2 regions of the Pseudomonas sp. PME37.24/025 genome follow, and region 2 is predicted to be linked to the other one. Evidence: predicted binding sites of a transcription regulator. Region 2 holds the regulator's gene; the other holds the start of a gene.
The links. The regulator FliA, encoded in region 2, starts transcription of late flagellar genes. The targets are predictions, from matches to a motif close to CTAAAGTTTNNNNNNNNNNNGCCGNTAA.
Positions count from the first base shown of each region.

Region 1: ACZ3HH_RS08325 (flagellar protein MotY) is a predicted target of FliA. The motif match lies at 2,086-2,113, and genes of this name have one in related genera.

Region 1 is NZ_JBVHNK010000003.1:506,263-511,255, reverse strand. Features, by position in the region: gene ACZ3HH_RS08340 (peroxiredoxin) at 1-224, shown strand, start outside; gene rnt (ribonuclease T) at 299-976, opposite strand; gene pyrC (dihydroorotase) at 973-2,019, opposite strand; gene ACZ3HH_RS08325 (flagellar protein MotY) at 2,177-3,085, shown strand; gene ACZ3HH_RS08320 (argininosuccinate synthase) at 3,215-4,432, shown strand; gene ACZ3HH_RS08315 (hypothetical protein) at 4,609-4,993, opposite strand, start outside.
Region 2 is NZ_JBVHNK010000015.1:46,858-51,850, forward strand. Features, by position in the region: gene flhF (flagellar biosynthesis protein FlhF) at 1-1,043, shown strand, start outside; gene fleN (flagellar synthesis regulator FleN) at 1,161-1,991, shown strand; gene fliA (RNA polymerase sigma factor FliA) at 1,988-2,728, shown strand; gene ACZ3HH_RS24780 (chemotaxis response regulator CheY) at 2,896-3,267, shown strand; gene ACZ3HH_RS24785 (protein phosphatase CheZ) at 3,298-4,086, shown strand; gene ACZ3HH_RS24790 (chemotaxis protein CheA) at 4,140-4,993, shown strand, end outside.

The sequences.
Region 1 (4,993 bases), on a different contig from region 2:
GCGCATTCCTGATCGACGACAAAGGCGTTGTCCGCTCGCAGATCATCAACGACCTGCCGCTGGGCCGTAACATCGAAGAGCTGATCCGTCTGGTCGACGCTCTGCAATTCCACGAAGAGCACGGCGAAGTTTGCCCTGCCAACTGGAAAAAAGGCGACAAAGGCATGACCGCTTCCACCGAAGGTGTTGCGGCTTACCTGACCGAGAACGCTGCTGCGCTGTAAGGCACGTTCGAGGCATAAAAAAACCGGCTGATAAGGCCGGTTTTTTTATGGGCGGGATAAAGCGGCGACTGGCATCAGTCGTTGTAGTCTTCCCAGCCGCCCATTTGTTTCCAGCGATTGACGATGCCGCAGAACAGGTCAGCCGTCTTCTCGGTGTCGTAGCGGGCCGAGTGGGCCTCGCGACCGTCGAAGTCGATATCCGCTGCCTGGCAGGCCTTGGCCAATACAGTTTGACCGTAGGCCAGACCGGCGAGGGTTGCTGTGTCGAAGCTGGAGAACGGGTGAAACGGGTTGCGTTTCATGTCCAGGCGCGCGACAGCGGCGTTGAGAAAGCCCAGATCGAAACTGCTGTTGTGCCCGACCAGAATCGCCCGTTTGCAACCATTGGCCTTTAGAGCCTTACGCACACCGCGGAAGATATCGGTCAGGGCCGCTTCTTCACTCACGGCCATGCGCAACGGGTGATCGAGCTTGATCCCGGTAAATTCCAGGGCTGCCGCTTCAATGTTCGCACCTTCAAACGGTTCGACCCGGAAGAAGTAGGTGTGCTCAGGGTACACGAAGCCTTTTTCATCCATGCCGATCACGGTGGCGGCGATTTCCAGCAGGGCATCGGTGGCCGAGTTGAAGCCTCCGGTTTCTACGTCGACGACGACTGGCAGGTAACCACGGAACCTGGCTGCCATTGGATGACGGGAACCGCCTCCGCCGCCATTACCGTCCTGTTCGTCGTCGTAATGGTCTTCACTCACGCGTGTTCCTCCAGCAGGCGCCAGCGCAGTTTTTCACCGGCGCGCAGCGGGATTACGGTCAGCTCGCCAAACGGCAGGCTGGTTGGGGCGGTCCACTCATCGCGGACCAGGGTGATGCGATCGGTGTTCGCCGGCAGGCCGTAAAAACGCGGGCCATTGAGGCTGGCGAAGGCTTCGAGCTTGTCCAGCGCATTGCGCTGTTCAAAAGCTTCGGCATACATCTCGATCGCGGCATAAGCGGTGTAGCAACCGGCACAGCCGCAAGCCGCTTCCTTGGCGTGCTGGGCATGGGGCGCCGAGTCGGTGCCGAGGAAGAACTTGTCGCTGCCACTGGTGGCGGCGTCGAGCAGGGCTTCCTGGTGGGTATTGCGCTTGAGGATCGGCAGGCAGTAGAAATGCGGCCGAATCCCGCCCACCAGCATGTGGTTGCGGTTGTACAGCAGGTGGTGCGCGGTGATGGTTGCGCCGACGTTGGCCGAAGCCTCGTTGACGAACTGCACGGCGTCGGCGGTAGTGATGTGTTCGAACACCACTTTAAGGGTCGGGAAGCGCTCGACCACTCGACGCATGTGCTCGTCGATGAAGATTTTTTCGCGATCGAAAACGTCGACATCGCCACGAGTGACTTCACCGTGAACCAACAAAGGCATCCCGACTTCGGCCATGGCCTCCAGTGCAGGGAAAATCTTGTCGATGCTGGTAACGCCAGAGTCCGAGTTGGTAGTCGCGCCGGCCGGGTACAACTTGGCGGCGTGAACGAAACCGCTGGCCTTGGCTTCACGTATTTCTTCGGGCTGGGTGCGGTCGGTCAGGTACAGAACCATCAGCGGTTCGAAACGGCTGCCGGCCGGGCGTGCAGCGAGAATTCGCTGGCGATAGCCATTGGCTTCAGCAGCGTTGCGCACCGGAGGCACCAGGTTGGGCATGATAATGGCGCGACCAAAGGTGCGCGCGACATCCGCGACGGTATTGGTCAATACAGCACCATCGCGAAGATGAATATGCCAGTCGTCGGGACGCAGCAGGGTCAGGCGGTCGGACATGAGGGGATTCCAGGCGGGTCAAACTCAGGGGAATGCTACCGGAAAAGACTCTTCCAGGCACTCGCTATCAAGTTTTACGGCAAGCTTCCGATATCCAACACGTATGCCGTAAATATGTGTGTTGGTCTTTTTGTTGCAGAAGCCAGTGGAGCCTCCCGTGCGCCAGCGTTATTTAGCCTTGCTCAGTGTGTTTGCCAGCCTTCCTGCGATGGCGCTCACTTTCCAGACCCGTCTGGAGAGCATCGAGTGGACGGTCGAAGGTGACAAGTTCGAATGCCGCCTGGCTCAACCGATCACTGATTTCGGCTCGGGTGAGTTCGTACGTCGCGCCGGCGAACAGGCGACATTTCGCTTGAAGGCCTACAACTCGATGATCGGTGGCGGTTCGGCAACACTGCTTGCGGCCGCTGCGCCCTGGCAACCGGGACGTGGTGACATCAACCTGGGCTCGGTGCGAATCGGCAGTGGCAGCGTACTGTTCAACAGCACGCAAGTTCAGGCCGGGCGCCTGATAAGCGGTTTGATGGATGGTCGCAGCCCGGTGGTTCGACACTCCTCGGGCGACGGTCGGGTATCTGAAGTCCGTCTGCTGCCGGTCAAGTTCAGCAAGGCCTACAGTGACTATCAGGGTTGCGTGGCCAAGTTGCTGCCGCAGAATTTCGAGCAGGTGAAGCAGTCCGAAGTCGGCTTTCCAGGGGAGGGCATCGATCTCGACGCTCAAGCCAAGGCTCATTTGCAGGTCATGCTGGAATTCATGAAAGCCGATCCGACGGTCAACCACATTGAGCTCGACGGCCATTCCGACAACAGCGGCAATCGCCTGACCAACCGTGAACTGTCACGACGCAGGGCGCTGGCCGTGATGGATTTCTTCAAGGCCAATGGTATTCAGGAATCGCAGATCACCTTGCGTTTTCACGGTGAGCGCTATCCTTTGGCGCCGAACAACAATGCCGCCAACCGGGCGAAGAACCGCCGGGTAGCCGTACGCCTTGAACGGGTAGCGCCGACCGAGAAACCGGCGCCTCAAGCCACTGCTTCCGTGGGCAGCCCGAAGACCTCCTGAACCTGCTGAAATCGTCGCTCGCTCGACATAATCTGTCGCTTCGTCGTCATAAGCTGTCGCGCCTCTGTAAATTGTCCTGCATGAGCGGTAGACTTGACGGCTTTCCGTAGAACCCCGTGGAGTGATGGCATGGCGGACGTAAACAAGGTCGTTCTGGCGTATTCCGGCGGCCTGGACACTTCGGTGATCCTCAAGTGGCTGCAGGATACTTATAACTGTGAAGTAGTGACCTTCACCGCTGACCTGGGTCAGGGCGAAGAGGTCGAACCGGCCCGCGCCAAGGCACAGGCCATGGGCGTAAAAGAAATCTACATCGACGATCTGCGCGAAGAATTCGTGCGCGATTTCGTGTTCCCGATGTTCCGCGCCAACACCGTTTACGAAGGCGAGTACCTGCTGGGTACTTCCATCGCTCGTCCGTTGATCGCCAAGCGCTTGATCGAAATCGCCAATGAAACCGGCGCTGACGCCATTTCCCACGGCGCGACCGGCAAGGGCAACGACCAGGTTCGTTTCGAACTGGGCGCCTACGCATTGAAGCCAGGCGTAAAAGTGATCGCTCCGTGGCGCGAATGGGACCTGTTGTCCCGCGAGAAGCTGATGGATTACGCCGAGAAGCACGCGATCCCGATCGAGCGTCACGGCAAGAAAAAATCCCCGTACTCGATGGATGCCAACCTGCTGCACATCTCCTATGAAGGCGGCGTGCTGGAAGACACCTGGACCGAGCACGAAGAAGACATGTGGAAATGGACCGTCTCCCCGGAGAACGCTCCTGACAAACCGCAGTACCTGGAACTGACCTACCGCAACGGCGATATCGTCGCACTGGACGGCGTCGAAATGACCCCGGCCACCGTGCTGGCGACCTTGAACCGTATCGGTGGCGAACACGGTATCGGCCGTCTCGACATCGTCGAGAACCGTTACGTGGGCATGAAGTCCCGTGGCTGTTACGAAACCCCTGGCGGCACCATCATGCTGCGCGCTCACCGTGCGATCGAATCGATCACCCTGGACCGCGAAGTGGCTCACCTCAAAGACGAGCTGATGCCTAAATACGCCAGCTTGATCTACACCGGTTACTGGTGGAGCCCAGAGCGTCTGATGCTGCAACAGATGATCGACGCTTCCCAGGCTCATGTGAACGGCGTAGTGCGCCTGAAGCTGTACAAGGGCAATGTGATCGTCACTGGTCGCAAGTCCGACGAGTCGTTGTTCGACGCCAACATCGCGACCTTCGAGGAAGATGGCGGCGCCTACAACCAGGCCGACGCGGCGGGCTTCATCAAGCTCAACGCCTTGCGCATGCGCATCGCGGCGAACAAAGGTCGCAAGCTTTTCTGAGACTTTTGAGGCGGTAATGGATTTGTGGCCTTGTTGATGACAAGGCCACAAATCTGAAAGGGGGGCTGCTGCATAATGCGTATTCGCTTTCTTCTTGTTTCTGCTAACCGTTCCTTCTGCTTCCTGTCCTTGATCTAGCTTCAAGGACTGTCTTCTGATGTGTGGCCATTCAATACCTAGCCCACAACCGTCACGCCCTGTGAACTCAAGTTGTAGGAAATACAGAATGTTGAGCTGTTCTGTTTCTTTATTTGTTTCCAGTGTTTGAGTGTATTGTCCTTCAGTAATTTATCCGAGTCGGTACACGTGAGAAATACAATCACTTGTGCAGGATTATCCGGAGGATGCTGAATACTTTCCACCAAGGCGATTAACGCCATTTTTTTGTGTATCCACCGCGCATCAACGATGTGCAGATCCTTTAGGGGAACAGGCAGGCGCACATGGTGTGGCGCCGAGCGTTCGTGCGTTACCCCGGATGGGTTGTTTTCCGAGTGATCAGCGTTGTCCATGACTTTTATGAAATGTTCTTCCTTCTCGAAATCGGAGGGCGCGTAAAGC
Region 2 (4,993 bases):
TCGCCGGCCTGCCGTTGACCGCCGCCGAGCCACTGATCGAGCCAACGCTGGCAGAACCTCGGCGCCCGGCACCTGCGCCTGCCGCGGCGACCGGCGTCGACCCGCGTGCGTTCGACTCGATGCGTTTCGAGCTCAACAGCCTGCGTGAACTGATGGAAGTGCAACTCGGCTCGCTGGCCTGGAATCAGCTGCAAGGCAGCCGTCCGGCGCAGGCCAACCTCTGGCGTCGTCTGCAACGCATCGGCCTGTCCGGCCCGTTGTCGCGCGATCTGCTGGCACTGATTACCGACATTGAAGAACCCCGTCAGGCCTGGCGCATGTTGCTCGCGCACCTGGCGCGGATGATTGCCACCCCGGAAGTCGAGCCCTTGGAAGAGGGCGGTGTAATTGCGATGGTCGGCCCGGCTGGCATGGGCAAGACCACCACGCTGGCCAAGCTCGCGGCCCGCTATGTGCTCAAGTACGGCGCGCAGAACATCGCGCTGGTGAGCATGGACAGCTACCGCATCGGCGCTCAGGAACAGCTCAAGACTCTGGGCCGCATCCTCAACGTGTCGGTCACCCACGTCGACCCGGGCCAATCGCTGGTGCAGGCGCTGGAGCCTTTGCTGCGCAAACGCGTGGTGCTGATCGATACCGCCGGCCTGCAGGCCAGCGATCCGGCACTGCGCATGCAGCTCGAAAGCCTGGCCGGACGAGGGATCAAATCAAAAAATTATCTGGTCTTGGCAACCACTAGCCAAAAACAGGTTCTAACCGCCGCTTATCACAGTTACAAGCGTTGCGGGCTAGCTGGCTGCATCCTGACTAAACTGGATGAAACGGCAAGTCTGGGTGAGGTGTTGAGCCTGGCCATCAGTCATGAATTGCCGGTGGCTTACCTGACCGATGGCCCGCGGATCCCGGATGACTTGCATCTGCCGCGTCGTCATCAGTTGGTCAGCCGCGCCGTTAGCGTGCAAATGCAGGAAGAACCCAGCGAAGAAGCCATGGCTGATATGTTCGCTGACCTCTACCACAGTCCGACCAAGCGGGTTGGCTGAGGTATTAATGAACAGTTTTTGTACCTACATCGATGGTCTGCCAATGCATTGTTCAGTTGGTGAACGCGCAGCCAGTAATGTGGCCTCCGTCTAAGTAAGACAAGGTAAAGAAATAACATGGGCAGCATGCATCCCGTACAGGTGATCGCGGTGACCGGCGGCAAAGGTGGCGTCGGGAAGACTAACGTGTCAGTGAACTTGTCCCTGGCTCTAGCTGAGCTCGGCCGGCGCGTCATGCTGCTGGATGCCGATCTGGGGCTGGCGAACGTTGACGTCCTGCTGGGGCTGACACCCAAACGTACTTTGGCCGATGTGATCGAAGGCCGGTGTGAGCTGCGCGACGTGCTGCTGCAAGGGCCCGGCGGTATCCGCATCGTCCCGGCCGCGTCCGGCACCCAGAGCATGGTTCATCTGAGCCCGGCCCAGCATGCCGGCCTGATCCAGGCCTTCAGCGACATCGGCGACAACCTCGACGTATTGGTGATCGACACCGCTGCGGGCATTGGTGACTCGGTAGTCAGTTTCGTGCGCGCAGCCCAGGAAGTCTTGCTGGTGGTGTGCGACGAACCAACCTCCATTACCGACGCCTACGCGCTGATCAAACTGCTGAACCGCGACTACGGCATGAATCGTTTCCGTGTCCTGGCCAACATGGCGCAGAGCCCGCAGGAGGGCCGCAACCTGTTCGCCAAGTTGACCAAGGTCACCGATCGTTTTCTTGACGTCGCCTTACAGTACGTCGGTGCGGTGCCTTACGACGAAAGCGTGCGCAAGGCCGTGCAGAAGCAGCGTGCCGTCTACGAAGCCTTTCCCCGTTCCAAGTGCGCTCTGGCATTCAAGGCCATTGCGCAGAAGGTCGATACCTGGCCGCTGCCGGCCAACCCGCGTGGGCATCTGGAATTTTTCGTCGAGCGCCTCGTGCAACAAACGGCAGGACCCGTCCTATGACAGCCAGTGGTTACAACCTCTACAAGAATTCGGCACGTGACGCGCAGTACGAACTAATCGAGCGTTACGCGCCACTGGTCAAACGCATTGCCTACCATTTGCTGGCGCGTTTGCCGGCCAGTGTCCAGGTTGAAGACCTGATCCAGGCCGGCATGATCGGCCTGCTTGAAGTATCAACCAAATACGACGCCAGCAAAGGCGCGAGTTTCGAGACGTACGCGGGCATTCGAATCCGCGGCGCGATGCTCGATGAAGTGCGCAAGGGGGACTGGGCGCCACGTTCGGTTCACCGCAATACCCGCATGGTCAGCGACGCGATTCGCTCGATTGAAGCTAAAACCGGCCGTGACGCTAAAGATCACGAAGTTGCGGCCGAACTCCAATTGAGTCTCGACGATTATTACGGGATTTTGAACGACACTCTCGGCAGCCGGTTATTCAGTTTCGACGATCTGTTGCAGGACGGCGAACACGAAGGGCTGCATGAGGATGGCGCCAGTGCTCATCTCGAGCCGTCACGCGATCTGGAAGATGAACGCTTCCAGGCGGCGCTGGCGGACGCGATTGCCAATTTGCCGGAGCGTGAGCGACTGGTGTTGGCGCTGTACTACGACGAAGAGTTGAATCTCAAGGAAATCGGTGAGGTCCTGGGGGTCAGCGAATCGCGGGTCAGCCAGTTACACAGCCAGTGCGCGGCCCGTTTGCGGGGGCGTTTGGGGGAGTGGCGAGCGCGCTGAAGGCAGTGTGGGGACACTGCGAATGGAGCCGGTGTGGTGTTGAACCGCGCCGGTCTCGATCTGTTGTGCTCCAGACAGTCATTGAGTGCTTTGCCGGATTGATTGAAATGGCGCGTCCAGGTGCTGGACGCGTTTAAGACTGCTTGGAGGTCGAATTGAACAAGAACATGAAAATCCTCATCGTTGATGACTTCTCAACGATGCGGCGGATCATAAAAAACCTGTTGCGTGACCTTGGGTTCACCAACACGGTCGAGGCTGACGATGGCATCACTGCCATTCCGGTTCTCAACAGCGGGGGCATCGACTTTCTGGTAACGGACTGGAACATGCCTGGCATGACCGGCATCGATCTGCTGCGTCACGTGCGCGCCGATGAAAAGCTCAAGCACCTGCCGGTGCTGATGGTGACCGCTGAAGCCAAGCGCGAGCAAATCATCGAAGCCGCTCAGGCGGGTGTGAACGGCTATGTGGTCAAGCCATTCACTGCTCAAGCGTTGAAAGACAAGATTGAAAAGATCTTCGAACGCATCGGTTGATGTGCAAAGCCAGTCCGTCACGGGGGAGCTATGGAGCAAAACGAATCTTCACAGGGCGATTTCGAATCGACCCTGAAAAAACACGCGGTCGAACTGGTCGAAAGCCTTGAAAAAGGCAGGTTCGGCGACGCTGTGCAACTGATCCATGAGCTCAACCAGACCCGTGACCGCGGCCTGTATCAGGAAGTGGGCAAGCTCACCCGCGAGCTGCATAGCGCGATCGTCAATTTCCAGATTGACCCGCACATGCCGCAAGCCGAGGAAGTGTCTCAGATCACCGATGCCACTGAGCGCCTGGGTTATGTGGTCAAGCTGACCGAGGCTGCGGCCAACCGCACCATGGACCTGGTGGAAAACGCCACGCCGCTGATCAACGGCCTGAGCGATGAAGCTCAGGCGCTGAGCACGGATTGGGGACGGTTCATGCGTCGCGAAGTCGGGGCTGAAGAGTTCCGTGAACTGGCCCGGCGGGTTGACGGTTTCCTGACACGCAGCAGCGAAGACAACCGTGTCGTGTCGAGCAACCTCAACGACATTCTGCTGGCCCAGGATTACCAGGACCTCACCGGTCAGGTGATCAAACGCGTGACCCAGTTGGTCACCGAAGTTGAAAGCAATCTGCTCAAGCTCGTGCTCATGGCCAGTCAGGTCGACCGCTTTGCGGGTATCGAACATGACCATGAAGCGATGCTGGCTGAAAAAGATCCACAAAAACATCTCTCGCAGGGTGAAGGTCCGCAGATTCATGCCGATAAAAGAGAAGACGTTGTGTCCGGTCAGGACGATGTGGACGATTTGTTATCCAGCCTAGGATTTTAGAGTTTTAGCATTTTAGGTTTTTTAGGTTTTTAGACCTCAGGAGCACCCCCTTAATGAGCTTCGGCGCCGATGAAGAGATCCTTCAGGATTTCCTGGTTGAGGCCGGCGAGATTCTAGAGCAACTGTCCGAACAGCTGGTCGAGCTTGAAAGCCGACCGGATGATGCGGATTTGCTCAATGCAATTTTTCGCGGTTTTCACACTGTAAAAGGGGGCGCCGGCTTCCTCCAGCTCAATGAGCTGGTGGAGTGCTGTCACATCGCCGAGAACGTGTTCGACATCCTGCGCAAGGGTGAACGACGCGTCGACTCGGAACTGATGGACGTGGTTCTCGAGGCACTGGACGCGGTGAACGGAATGTTCAGCGAAGTCCGCGAACGCAGCCCGATCACGGCTGCCACGCCTGAATTGCTGGCTGCTCTGGCCCGCCTGGCCGAGCCGCAAACCGGCGATGAAGCGGCACCTGTCGCTGAGGTGGTGCAAGAGCCGGCCGCTGAAAGTGAATCCGGCGACATTACCGATAACGAATTCGAACAACTGCTGGACTCGCTGAATGCCGTCAAGGCTCAGGCCGAGGCACCTGTGGTTGCTCCGCCTGCCGCCGATACGGCGACCAGCGACGAAATCACCGATGCCGAGTTCGAATCGTTGCTCGATCAATTGCACGGCAAAGGCCAGTTCGCCGCCGATGCAGTGGTCGCGGCGCCCGCCGCACCGGCTGCCCCGAAAGGGGCAGGCGACAGCTCCGACATCACCGATGACGAGTTCGAAACACTGCTCGATCAGTTGCACGGCAAAGGCAACTTTGCGGTCGATGCGCTGGAATCGGCGATTGCTTCGGCCCCGGCCCCGGCTGCGCCAACCGCTAAAGCGGCCGGCGGTGATCTGATCTCCGATCATGAGTTCGA